4 regions of the Pseudomonas sp. CH61 genome follow, and region 3 is predicted to be linked to each of the others. Evidence: predicted binding sites of a transcription regulator. Region 3 holds the regulator's gene; each other region holds the start of a gene.
What was found. The regulator sigma-54, encoded in region 3, starts transcription at its own class of promoters, with help from an activator protein. The targets are predictions, from matches to a motif close to ANTGGCATNNANNTTGCTNT.
Positions count from the first base shown of each region.

Region 1: a site for sigma-54 is predicted at 2,148-2,167, ahead of flgB (flagellar basal body rod protein FlgB). Genes of this name have one in related genera too.
Region 2: a site for sigma-54 is predicted at 2,062-2,081, ahead of AC5SEM_RS21295 (pilin). Genes of this name have one in related genera too.
Region 4: a site for sigma-54 is predicted at 1,560-1,579, ahead of AC5SEM_RS05560 (circularly permuted type 2 ATP-grasp protein). Genes of this name have one in related genera too.

Region 1 is NZ_CM182098.1:4,083,426-4,086,689, forward strand. Features, by position in the region: gene flgE (flagellar hook protein FlgE) at 1-480, opposite strand, end outside; gene flgD (flagellar hook assembly protein FlgD) at 512-1,237, opposite strand; gene flgC (flagellar basal body rod protein FlgC) at 1,253-1,696, opposite strand; gene flgB (flagellar basal body rod protein FlgB) at 1,700-2,107, opposite strand; gene cheR (protein-glutamate O-methyltransferase CheR) at 2,477-3,264, opposite strand, start outside.
Region 2 is NZ_CM182098.1:4,763,370-4,766,633, forward strand. Features, by position in the region: gene AC5SEM_RS21280 (DUF748 domain-containing protein) at 1-357, shown strand, start outside; gene AC5SEM_RS21285 (DUF2845 domain-containing protein) at 357-653, shown strand; gene AC5SEM_RS21290 (BON domain-containing protein) at 925-1,281, opposite strand; gene AC5SEM_RS21295 (pilin) at 1,578-2,015, opposite strand; gene pilB (type IV-A pilus assembly ATPase PilB) at 2,241-3,264, shown strand, end outside.
Region 3 is NZ_CM182098.1:232,550-235,813, forward strand. Features, by position in the region: gene rapZ (RNase adapter RapZ) at 1-233, opposite strand, end outside; gene ptsN (PTS IIA-like nitrogen regulatory protein PtsN) at 236-700, opposite strand; gene hpf (ribosome hibernation-promoting factor, HPF/YfiA family) at 712-1,020, opposite strand; gene AC5SEM_RS00975 (RNA polymerase factor sigma-54) at 1,094-2,584, opposite strand; gene lptB (LPS export ABC transporter ATP-binding protein) at 2,772-3,264, opposite strand, start outside.
Region 4 is NZ_CM182098.1:1,214,414-1,217,677, forward strand. Features, by position in the region: gene speE (polyamine aminopropyltransferase) at 1-113, shown strand, start outside; gene AC5SEM_RS05550 (hypothetical protein) at 334-567, shown strand; gene AC5SEM_RS05555 (ribonuclease E inhibitor RraB) at 777-1,124, shown strand; gene AC5SEM_RS05560 (circularly permuted type 2 ATP-grasp protein) at 1,612-3,021, shown strand; gene AC5SEM_RS05565 (alpha-E domain-containing protein) at 3,034-3,264, shown strand, end outside.

The DNA of each region.
Region 1 (3,264 bases), 2.7 Mb from region 3:
GCTCGAAGCCACGGCCGAAGTGGACTTCGGCGCCAGGTTCGAGGTGTCGATCTTCAGGTCGGTCAACACACCCTTGATGATCTTGCCGCTGGAATCCACGGCGTAACCTTGCAGACGCGAGGTGTAGTCGGTGTTGGTGATGAAACCGGCGTCGTCGACTTTGAAAGTACCGGCACGGGTGTAGGAAATCGAGCCGTTGTTGCTCATGGTGAAGAAGCCGGAACCGTTGATACCCATGTCCAGCACGTTACCGGTGTTGTTGATGTCACCCTGAGTGAACTGCTGGGAAACGTTGGCCAGGCGAACACCGTTGCCGATGACTTTGCTGCCGGTGCCCAGACGGGTCGCCGAGTAAACGTCTTCGAATTCTGCACGGGACGACTTGAAACCGGCGGTCGCGACGTTGGCGATGTTGTTACCGGTCACGTCCAGTTGTTTGTTGGCTGCATAGAGACCGCTAAGGCCGATATTGAAAGACATATTCCACTCCTTTGTTGCCGGTTAGTCGGCTCTATATACCAATGGTTTGTACTTTGGACAGGGCAACGGAGCCCTTGCCAGCCAGGTTGAGCATCAGCTCGCCACCGGTCTGGCTGATCGTCACGCTGTTGACCGTTGCCGGCAGGTAAGTGGCCAGATCGGTCGCGGTGCCGTTGATCGGTGCGCTCGCCTTGAAGGTGTAGGTACCGGTCGGCACGAGGGTGCCGGACGTGTCCTTGCCGTCCCAGGTGAAGCTGGCACTACCAGCGGCGCGACTGCCCAGATCGATGGTGCGAACCGTCTTGCCGCTGCTGTCGGTGATGGTCACGGTACCCTCAGCAATGGACGTCGACAGGTTCACCGAACCGGTCAGGCCTTTGCTCGGATCGTCGAGCTGCGCGGTGTTGGTCTGCACGATCACATTGCGACCGACCAGCGACGAAGCTTGCAGCGCCTGCGACGAGTTGTAGTTGCCGGCCAGGCCACTCACGGTGGAGTTCAGCGTGGTGATGCCTTCGAGGCTGCTGAACTGCGCCAACTGCGCAACGAATGCGCTGTTGTCCTGCGGGTCGAGCGGGTTCTGGTTTTTCAGCTGGGTGACCAGCAATTGCAGGAACGCATCCTTGCCCAACGCTTGACCGCCGGTGGCACTGTTGGTCGCCGAGGCGATGCCGCCCGTCGTGGTGCTGCTGGTCTTCGCCGAGTTGGCGAGGATGTCCTTCAGGCTCGGCGTAGCGGTGGTATCGGTAACACTCATGGCAGTCGCCCCTTATTACTGACCGAGGGTCAGTACCTTCTGCATCATGGTTTTGGCGGTGTTCATCATTTCGGCGTTGGTCTGGAACGAACGACTCGCGGAAATCATGTCAGCCATTTCTTCCACCACGTTGACGTTCGGGTAGTAGACGTAGCCTTTGGCGTCAGCCGCCGGATGATTCGGCTCGTAGCGCGCTTCGAGGTTGCTCTGGTCTTCGACCACACCGAGCACCTGTACGCCCTGACCGGCCGCGTCCTGGCTCTGGAACAGCGAATTGCTGCCGCTGTTCTGGCCGCCCTGGAACATGGTGGCGAATACCGGGTGACGGGCGCGATAGGTCTGGTCGATGCTCGACGAGACGGTCTCGGCGTTGGCGATGTTCGAGGCCACGGTGTTCAGACGCGTGGTCTGTGCGCTCATGCCGCTGCCGGCAATGTTGAAAACGCTGGACAGGGACATGAATTACTCTCCGCGCAGGGCTGATACCAGCCCTTTGAATTTGCTGTTGAGCAGGGTGAAGCTGGCCTGGAAGCCGACGGCGTTTTCCGCGTAGTTCGACTGTTCCAGTTGGGCGTCCACGGTGTTCTGGTCGATCGAAGGTTGCATCGGCGTGCGATACATCAGCGATTCGTCGCCGTTGCCCAGGCCTTCAGCTTCGATGTGACGGCTGTTGGTCATGTTCAGGGCGATGGTGCCGTTGGCGTTTTTCTGGGTCTGTGCTTCAAGCACTTTGGAGAAGTCCAGATCCCGCGCCTTGTAGTTCGGGGTGTCGGCGTTGGCGATGTTGTTGGCCAGCACTTCGGCACGCTGGGCGCGGAAGCCCAATGCCTTTTCGTGAATGCCGAGCGCTTTATCGAAGCTGATGCTCATGTCGGGAACCTTCAGGTGACCGGTTTTTCGTAACTGAGCTTTAGCAAGCGCCGTGCCAAACCATAATCCCCCTATAAACCGGGGCTTTGCCGGGAGTCGGCAAAGCGGCAATGCCAGAAAAGCGGCAACCGGTTTCCGCCGGATGCCGCTTTTCTGCCGCTTGCCGTCCATCTCATACACACCACGGTCCCTGTAGGAGTGAGCCTGCTCGCGATAGCGGTGTGTCAGGCACCGATGATGCTGAATGTGCTACCGCTATCGCGAGCAGGCTCACTCCTACAGGGGTTTTGTGGTGTCAGGGAGAAATTCCGCAGGCACAAAAAACGGCAGGCCTTTGCGGGCCTGCCGTTTTTTGTGTTGCCGATGCAATCACTTCGCCTGGTAAATGATCCCCGGGCTGCACTGCACCATCTGGTAATGGTCCGGCAAACCGTTCAACGCTTCGGAAGCGCCAAGGAACAGATAACCGCCCGGCTTCAACGTGCTGTGAATGCGCAACAGGATGTCTTTCTTCACTTCGGCAGAGAAGTAGATCAACACGTTGCGGCAGAACACGATGTCGAACTTGCCCAGCGCGGCATAGCTGTCGAGCAGGTTGAACGAACGGAACTCCACGCGGTTCTTGATCGGCGCCTTGATCACCCAGCGCCCCGGCCCTTTCGGGTCGAAGTAACGCTGCAAACGTTCCGGCGACAAACCACGACCGATCGCCAGGCTGTCGTACTCGCCCGTCTTGCAGTTGGTCAGCATAAGGCCGGACAAATCAGTGGCAACGATCTGCACACCCATCTTCAACTGGCCAAGGTTGCTGCGCTCGAACTCGTCGATCGACATCGACAGCGAGTACGGTTCCTGGCCCGACGAGCACGCCGCCGACCAGATCCGCAGACGCTGGTTGGGGCTGGCCTTGATCGCTTCAGGCAGTACCTTGTTCTTCAAGACTTCAAACGGATAGGTGTCACGAAACCACAGGGTTTCGTTGGTCGTCATGGCATCGACCACCTGCTCGCGCAAACCGCTGCGCGGCTGGGTCTGGATGCGCTGAACCAGCTCACCCAAGGATTTGATGCCTTGCTGCTCCATCAGTTTGTTGAGACGGCTCGAGACCAGGTATTGCTTGTTTTCACCGAGCAAAATGCCACAGGCTTTTTCCAGGA
Region 2 (3,264 bases), 2.1 Mb from region 3:
CGTCGTGGCGATAAAGTCCCGGCTCAGGCGTCGCTGCTGCAAGTGCCAGAGGGCGAGAAAGGTCCACTGCTCGAAGGCATCTACCGTACCCGTCTGAAGACCCAGCCTCCGGCGGAATGGAAGGATCTGGGCAAGGAAGAACGCACAGCGAAGATGCGCGAAGGCGTGATCCAGTTCTGGAGTGGCAGCGATGTGTTGCTGCGTCAGTTGGGTCAGGATCGTGCCAGCAGCATCAAGGATTATCTGGTCGATAAAGGCCAACTGGCGGACGACCGCGTGTACTTCATCGACGCCAATCTCGGTGAAGCCGAGAGCGATGGCCGCGTGGTCACGCAAATGCACCTGGATGCCGAGTGATGAAACTGCAGTGGCTGGCCTTGCTCGCAATGACGTTCGCGGCCAGTCACGCCTCGGCGTCCGATACGCTGCGCTGCGGCAGCCAGTTGATCAGCCTTGGCGACCGCTCCAGCGAAGTCCTGCAAAAGTGCGGTGAGCCGGTCAGCCGCGATGTGCTCGGTTACAAGCGCAGCGCCGATCGCCGCGAGGAGTTTCAGGTCGAGGAATGGACCTACGGCCCGAGCAACGGCATGTATCAATACTTGCGCTTCGAAGGCAATCGCCTGCGGCAGATCAACAGCAAGCGCGGTAACTAAACCAACACCGATTCCCCCTGTAGGAGTGAGCCTGCTCGCGATAGCGGTCTGTCAGCTAATCAAATTGCTGACTGACACACCGCTATCGCGAGCAGGCTCACTCCTACATTTGTTTTGTGTTGCCCCTGAAATAGAACAGGCCCCGACACAAGTGGCGGGGCCTGTAATGGTCACATCCGTGTGACCGTTCGCATGAACTCTAAAGTTGCGGCAGACGTATTGCTCGGCCCGTCTGTCGCGTCTTCTCCCGGTCCAGGCGAGAAGTCATGCCTTACTCGGCTTTCAGGCCGTCAGCGGAGACCGCTTTAACGCCTTTGATTTTCTTGGTGATGTTCACTGCGGTGGTTTTCTGAGCCTCGGTCACTGCAACAGTGGAGGACAGGGAAACCACGCCTTTGTTGGTTTCTACTTTGATGTCGGTGCCCGGAATGCCTTTTTCGGTGACCAGATCGCTTTTGACTTTGGTGGTGATCCAAGTGTCGGAAGTAGCTTCTTTCGCCTTGGTGACTTCACCGGCAGCCAGAGTCATTGGAGCCTGGGTAGCCTGAGTGGATTGTGCGAATGCACCGGAAGCCATGGTCAGGGTCAGCGCGGTAGCAGCAGCGGCAGTGATAGCGAACTTCTTCATACGAGTAACTCCTGTTTTTCTGGAAAGTCTGCTGGTTGTCTTGTCAGCAGGGTTACCAAGGTAGTTGCGAACGCTGTGCCAACTTTTACAACTGGTTAATTTCATTAAAAAACAATGACTTATGAAAATCGCTGATTTTCGGATTCATGCAAAATGCATGACTTGAGCAATATTCACATGCAAGTTGCGGCTTTTTGGAAAGTTCATAAGCTGCTGAAATTATTGAGACTTTTATTTTCACCGCATGAAGAAAAATGCCCTGCGTGGCAGGGCATTTGGTCATCACACGCTAGCAATCACGTACCGCTGGCGGTACAGCCTTTTGGCGAATAATCCGGGTGAACAGTAGTGGCACAGGTCCACAAACCAGAGGTATTACCGGTAGCAGCACCCGCACGAGTGAGCGTGATGGTTTTGCCCAGTACGGGTCCCGGAGCATTGAGCAGTGTGCAGCTGATGCTGCCCGCCCCCGTCGCCGCTGTACCTGTAACCGCCACCGTACAGTTGGAGGTGGTGGTTGTACCGCCGTTCACAGCGGCTATATCCGGAGCGGTACCTTGGTTGATGGTGTCCTCGAACGGCACTTTCATCGCACTGATCTCCGCCAGCCCCGCCGTCACCTTCGACCGCGCCTGATACTTGGAATACTGTGGCAGGGCGATGGTCGCCAGAATCCCGATGATCGCCACCACGATCAGCAGCTCGATCAGAGTAAAACCTTGTTGTTTTTTCATAGACACGCTCCATGCATGAGTCGAAATCTCATGATCTGCAAGGGACGCAGCATAGGCCATGCCAACGCCTCCAAGCCCCGCCCGTTGGCCGCGAACCCTCTACAACGCTATTTCCTACAACGCGCAACCGCACTATCTGACACTTTTTGTCACCTGCACCCGCCGTGTTTGGCGCTGTCACTTGACTAGGCTATAAGTCATGAACTGCAAGTGTGCGGAATCCCCATGAATGACATCGCTCTGAGCGGTCTGGCCAAGCAATTGGTGCAGGCCGAACTGCTGACAGAAAAGAGTGCCCAGCAAGCCTGGCAACAGGCCCAGCGTAATCGTTTGTCGCTGGTCAGCTATCTGGTGCAGAACAAACTGATAAAAAGCTGGCAGGTGGCCGAGGTCGCCAGCGAGCATTTCGGCATGGCGTTCCTCGATCTCAATTGCCTTGACAAGGAAACCCAGCCCAAAGGCCTGGTCAGCGAAAAACTCGTACGCCAGCACCATGCCCTGCCTTTGTGGCGACGCGGCAACAAACTGTTCGTGGGGATTTCTGACCCGAGCAATCATCAAGCGATCAACGACATTCAGTTCAGCACCGGACTGAGCACCGAAGCCATTCTGGTCGAGGACGACAAGCTCAGCGATGCCATCGAGAAGTTCTTCGACACCCACACCAGTGGCCTGGAGGACATGGCCGATGTCGATCTCGACGGGGTCGATGTCGAGTCCATCGACGACAACAAGCAAGACGCTATCGGCGGACTCGATGCCGACGATGCGCCGGTGGTGCGTTTCGTTCACAAGATGCTGCTCGACGCGATCAAAAGCGGCTCATCCGACTTGCACTTCGAACCTTACGAGAAGAACTACCGGGTACGGGTGCGCACCGACGGCATCCTGCGCGAGGTGGCCAAGCCACCGATTCAACTGGCCGGGCGCATCGCCGCACGCCTGAAAGTCATGGCCAGCCTCGATATTTCGGAACGGCGCAAACCGCAGGACGGGCGGATCAAGATGCGCCTGTCGAAAAGCAAGTCGATCGATTTTCGGGTCAACACCCTGCCGACGTTGTGGGGCGAAAAAGTGGTGATCCGAATTCTCGACCCGTCCAGCGCGCAGATCGGCATTGACGCGCTCGGCTACGAGCCGGTGCAGAAAGACCTGTACATGGCCGCGCTCAAGCAGCCACAAGGGATGATTCTGGTCACCGGCCCCACCGGTTCGGGTAAAACCGTGTCGCTCTACACCGGCCTGAATA
Region 3 (3,264 bases):
ACGTCTTCGAGCAGCTCGGGAAAGCGCGTCAGATGACTCGGCAGGTTACGCGCATCGATCGACACGGCCACCAGCGGTTGCGCCAGCTCAGTATGAATCAGCGCACGTTCGGCGAGTTCCGGCAGCAAGCCTGCGGGCAGGTTGTCGATGCAGTAATAGCCGTTGTCCTCAAGGACATCCAGAGCCGTACTTTTACCCGAGCCGGAACGGCCGCTGACGATGATCAAACGCATGATTAATGCCCGTTCTGCTCGCTCAGGACGACCTGATACAAGGCTTCGCTACTCGGTGCGCTACGCAGCTGTTCGCGCACTTCCTTACGATCCAGCATGCTGGCGATCTGACGTAGCAACTCCAGATGCGCATCGGTGGCGGCTTCCGGGACCAGCAAAACAAACAGCAGGTCAACCGGAGCGCCGTCAATGGCGTCGAAATCGATCGGAGCGTCAAGGTGCATCAGCGCGCTGATCGGCGCTTGGCAACCCTTGAGGCGGCAATGGGGGATGGCGATGCCGTTACCAAAACCGGTGGAACCGAGTTTTTCACGGGCAATCAACGCCTCGAAGACATCCTGCATGGCCAGATCCGGCACTTCGCGGGCGATCAGGTTGGCAATTTGTTCGAGGGCTTTCTTTTTACTGCCGCCCGGCACGTTCACAAGGGAACGGCCGGGGGTCAGGATACTTTCAAGTCGGATCATGGAATGGGGGGTTATCGACCTGTCGCGCCCTGGAGGAGGCTTTGGGTCTTTTCCTTATGCTTTTTGAGTTGGCGATCCAGCTTGTCGGTCAGCAGGTCAATGGCGGCATACATGTCGTCATGCTCGGCATTGGCAACCACTTCTCCGCCGGGAATATGCAAGGTGGCTTCGATTTTCTGCTTCAGCTTTTCGACGCACATCGTGACTTGCACGTTGGTGATCTTGTCGAAATGGCGCTCTAATCGGTCGAGTTTTTCGTTGATGTAGTCGCGCAGAGGTTCGGTCACTTCCAGTTGGTGTCCACTGATGTTGACTTGCATACAGCTTCTCCTTCGTTGCCAGTGCATAAAGCGGCAGGCTGGATAGCCTGCCACTGGAACGCTGTAACGTGGCTTACATCAACCGCTTGCGTTCGCTCGAAGGCGCGATCCCGAGGGATTCGCGGTACTTGGCGACGGTGCGGCGAGCCACCTGAATGCCTTGTGCCTCCAGTAAACCAGCGATCTTGCTGTCACTCAACGGCTTTTTCTGATTTTCCGCAGCAACCAGTTTTTTGATGATCGCGCGGATCGCCGTGGACGAGCATTCGCCGCCTTCGGAGGTGCTGACGTGGCTGGAGAAAAAGTATTTCAGCTCATAAATACCGCGCGGGGTATGCATGAATTTCTGCGTGGTCACCCGTGAAATCGTCGATTCGTGCATGCCGACCGCTTCAGCGATGTCATGCAGGACCAACGGCTTCATCGCTTCGTCGCCGTACTCCAGAAAACCGCGCTGATGCTCGACGATCTGGGTGGCAACTTTCATCAGGGTTTCGTTGCGGCTCTGCAGGCTCTTGATGAACCAGCGAGCTTCCTGCAACTGGTTGCGCATGAAGGTGTTGTCGGCACTGGTGTCGGCGCGGCGGACGAAACCAGCGTACTGGGCGTTGACGCGCAGGCGTGGCACCGATTCCTGATTGAGTTCGACCAGCCAGCGTTCGTTGTCCTTGCGCACGATCACGTCGGGCACGACGTATTCGGCTTCGGTTGACTCGATCTGCGAACCCGGGCGCGGATTAAGGCTTTGCACCAGCTCGATGACCTGACGCAGTTCGTCTTCCTTGAGCTTCATGCGCCGCATCAACTGGCTGTAGTCGCGGCTGCCAAGCAGGTCGATGTAATCGCTGACCAGACGTTTCGCTTCAGCCAGCCAAGGTGTCTTGGCCGACAACTGGCGCAATTGCAGCAGCAGGCATTCGCCGAGATTGCGCGCGCCGATGCCGGCCGGTTCGAACTGCTGGATGCGGTGCAGGACGGCTTCGATTTCGTCCAGTTCGATGTCCAGTTCCGGGTCGAACGCCTCAAGGATCTCTTCGAGGGTTTCGTCCAGGTAGCCCTGATTGTTGATGCAATCGATCAGGGTCACGGCGATCAGGCGATCGGTGTCGGACATCGGTGCAAGGTTCAGTTGCCATAGCAGGTGGCTTTGCAGGCTCTCGCCGGCGGACGTGCGTGTGGTGAAATCCCACTCGTCATCGTCGCTGCTGGGCAGGCTGCTGGCGCTGGTCTGGTAGACGTCTTCCCAGGCCGTGTCGACCGGAAGCTCGTTGGGGATGCGCTCGTTCCATTCGCCGTCCTCGAGGTTGTCCACCGTCGGCGCGGTTTCCTGATAGGAGGGTTCCTGGATTTCGGTGGGCTTCTGTTCGGCGTTGTCGGCCATGGGGTCGGAATTGTCGAAGTCGTCGCCTTCTTCCTGGCGTTCGAGCATCGGATTGGATTCCAGCGCCTCCTGGATTTCCTGTTGCAGATCCAGGGTCGACAATTGGAGCAGGCGGATGGCCTGTTGCAGCTGCGGTGTCATCGTCAGCTGCTGGCCCATTCTCAAGACTAGCGATGGTTTCATGGCAGGGGCTTAACACCTTATTCGCCGGCGCTATGCGCCATCCACTACAGGGCGCCGGAGCGCCAAACTTAAGCAAATTATATGCCTGAAACTGAAGTGTTTGCCTAGAGCGCTGTAACAATTAAAGCGTATTAAATCCTGCTTGAATCGATACAGCGCCCGGGCGGCGCACCGGGCACTGTTGCGCTTACAGGCGGAACTCGTGGCCCAGATACACTTCCTTGACCAGATCGTTGGCCAGGATGGTTTCTGCATCGCCCTCGGCAATCAACTGACCATCGTTGACGATGTAAGCGGTTTCGCAGATATCCAGCGTCTCACGAACGTTGTGGTCGGTGATCAGCACACCGATGCCTTTGGCCTTGAGGTGGTGGATGATCTGCTTGATGTCGCCGACCGAGATCGGGTCGACACCGGCAAACGGTTCGTCGAGCAGGATGAATTTCGGTGCCGTTGCCAGCGCGCGAGCGATTTCCACCCGGCGGCGTTCACCACCGGACAGGCTCATGCCGAGGTTGTCGCGGATGTGGCTGATGTGGAATTCCTGCAGCAGGCTTTCCAGCTCTTTGCGGCGACCGGCCTTGTCGAGTTCCTGACGGGTCTCGAGGATGGCCATGATGTTGTCGGCCACCGACAGTTTGCGGAAGATCGACGCTTCTTGCGGCAGATAGCCGATGCCA
Region 4 (3,264 bases), 980 kb from region 3:
GCTTCATCGGCAGCGGCATCGTCACCCGCTACTACAACCCGGAAATCCACATCGGCGCGTTCGCCTTGCCGCAGTACGTGCTGCAGGCGATCAACAAGCCAAGCAACGACTGAATAATCGCTGCAAATCTTTGTAGGAGTGAGCCTGCTCGCGATTACGGTCTGTCTACCAACATCAGCGTTGGATGAGAAATCGCTATCGCGAGCAGGCTCACTCCTACCGTAGATGTCGTTTTTTTCATCTTCGCCCGCTGTAATCCTTTTGAACCAACTTTCGGCGTACACAGTCGAGATAGTGGTAAGCCCATTTGCGGGTTTGATCGAGGAGGCACCGATGCAAAAGTGGAAAGTCACTTTCGTGGACGATCATGGTGAAATTGTCGATGGGGTCTTCGAGTGCGAGGAGTGCCCGAGTCATGAGCGGGCGGCCAAACTCATCAAGGAGCGCTTTCTTCCTGTTGCCGCCGAACTGGATCTGAACGATCTGGAAGGTCGCACCGCCGATGCTGGCGTGAAAAGCCTGAAAACCCAGAACAGCATCGAAATCCTCAGCATCACTCCCGTCTGACATTCTTCCTGTCACCTTTCACGCCAGGCCTTGGCAGCAGCTCTGACTTGGGGCTACTCTGCAAGCGAGATCAGCGAACGGATCGCTAAGGTCTGGTCTTGTCAGCTACATGCTTGTTCCCGCGTGCAACCACGTTGCCGTAGTACTTTGGCCACAGGCCCGGGGCGGGAATACGGAAAGTCTATCCATCTATGCGAGGGGGACGATTCATGAGCACAGCCTATCAAGAAGACATCAGCAGCAATGTTCTGCGCCGCATGAAAGAAGGCGGTTTCGATTTTTCCCGATTCCATCCCATCGAGTTCTACGCGATTTTCCCGGACGAGGAGCGGGCGCGCAGGGCGGCAGGCAAATTTCGCGGTGAGTCCATCAATGCCCAGGTCAGCGTGCGTGATGACGGTGCTTGGGCGCTGGAATTAAGCAAAGTGATGTACGCGACCTATGACGATATCGGCGACTTCGAGCAGGGATTCTCTGCCGTGGTTGAACCTCTGGGTGGCATCATCGAGGGCTGGGGCGTAAAGCAGGAGGTGCGCAACCGCCACCGTTTGAACTGATCTCTGGTTTCATTTGTTGAACAACGGCTGACCTTCGGGTTGGCCGTTGTCATTTCCGACGTAAGCAAAACGCTGTGGCAAAACCCTGAAACAAGAAACCGAGGCAAAAAAAAGCCACCGGAGAGGGTGGCTAAAAGGGAAGACCGATAAGGAGAGGAAACCGGTCAGGGTTACAGCGGGGCGGGCTGCGAGGGCAGTCCAGGTCAGTTGAGCTGGCGACTTCGCGGCGCTGTGCGCGGGGAAGTTTTGCAGCGGATGCGCGGATTATCCGCAGGCAGCGCCGGGCAGTGAAATCAACTCTGACTATGCTGGTGATAGGCGATGCAGTGCGTCGCAATGAAGCGGGGGCAATCCGGTTGGGGCATTTGCCGCACAGGAATGGTGCGGTGCCTGCGGCGTGTATTTCCAACCGATTGAAATCAAAGCGTTTATGCCGATGGCACGGGCCTTGCGAAGGCCTGTAGGTCCGGGTGACAAGGAGTACGGCATGATCCGCACCTATTTTGATGAGATGTACGACGCCGGCGGCCAGGTTCGCCCGCATTATCGGGAGTTCGCCCGCTGGCTGGCCGACACGCCTGACGAACTGCTGGCCCAACGGCGACGCGAGGCCGATCTGCTGTTCCATCGCGCCGGCATTACTTTCACGCTCTATGGCGACGAGCAGGGCACCGAGCGCCTGATTCCCTTCGACACCATCCCGCGCAGCATCCCTGCCAGTGAATGGCGGATCGTTGAGCGCGGCTGCATCCAGCGGGTCAAGGCGCTGAACATGTTTCTCGCCGACCTCTATCACGAGCAGCGCATCATCAAGGCCGGGATCATTCCTGCCGAACAGGTGCTGGCCAACGAGCAATATCAGTTGGCGATGCAAGGCCTCGATCTGCACCGTGATATCTATTCGCACATCTCCGGCGTCGATCTGGTGCGCGACGGCGACGGCACCTATTACGTGCTCGAAGACAATCTGCGCACTCCGAGCGGCGTGAGCTACATGCTCGAAGACCGCAAGATGATGATGCGCCTGTTCCCGGAGCTGTTCGCCGCCCAGCGCATCGCGCCGATCGATCATTACCCGAACCTGTTGCTCGACACCCTGAAAAGCTCAAGCCCGATCGACGACCCGAGCGTGGTGGTGCTGACGCCGGGGCGCTTCAACAGTGCGTTCTTCGAGCACGCGTTTTTGGCGCGGGAAATGGGTGTGGAGCTGGTCGAGGGCGCGGATCTGTTCGTGCGTGACGATAAAGTCTTCATGCGCACCACCGACGGCCCGAAAGCGGTGGACGTGATCTACCGCCGCCTCGACGACGCGTTCCTCGATCCATTGGCGTTCAATCCCGATTCGATGCTCGGTGTGCCGGGGCTGCTTTCGTCTTATCGCTCCGGCAACGTAGTGCTGGCAAACGCCATCGGCACCGGCGTGGCGGATGACAAATCGGTGTACCCGTTTGTCACTGACATGATCCGTTTTTATCTCGACGAAGAACCGATCCTGAAGAACGTGCCGACCTGGCAATGCCGCAACCCGTCTGAACTTTCCCACGTGCTGGCCAATCTTCCAGATCTGGTGGTCAAGGAAACTCAAGGCTCCGGTGGTTACGGAATGCTCGTGGGGCCGGCGTCGACGACGGCGGAAATCGACGCCTTCCGCGAGCGCATCAAAGCCAAGCCGCACGCATACATCGCGCAACCGACGCTGTCGCTGTCGACCTGTCCGACCTTTGTCGAAAACGGCATCGCCCCGCGCCATATCGACTTGCGTCCGTTTGTCTTGTCCGGGCGCGAAACCCGTGTGGTGCCTGGTGGTTTGACCCGTGTGGCGCTGCGTGAAGGCTCCCTGGTGGTGAATTCCTCCCAGGGCGGCGGAACCAAGGACACCTGGGTGGTCGAGGATTGAAGGAAGCTTGCCATGTTAAGTAGAACTGCCTCGGATCTGTATTGGATGTCGCGTTACCTGGAGCGGGCGGAAAACCTCGCCCGGATGCTCGACATCAGTTATTCGCTGTCGCTGATGCCGCAGGACGGTCGCGGCGACGGTTTGCACGAATTGGCCATGCCACTGTTGATCACCGGCACCCTCGACGATTATCTGGAGCGTCACGGCGCGCTGCATGCCGAACGCCTGCTGCACTTTTTTGCC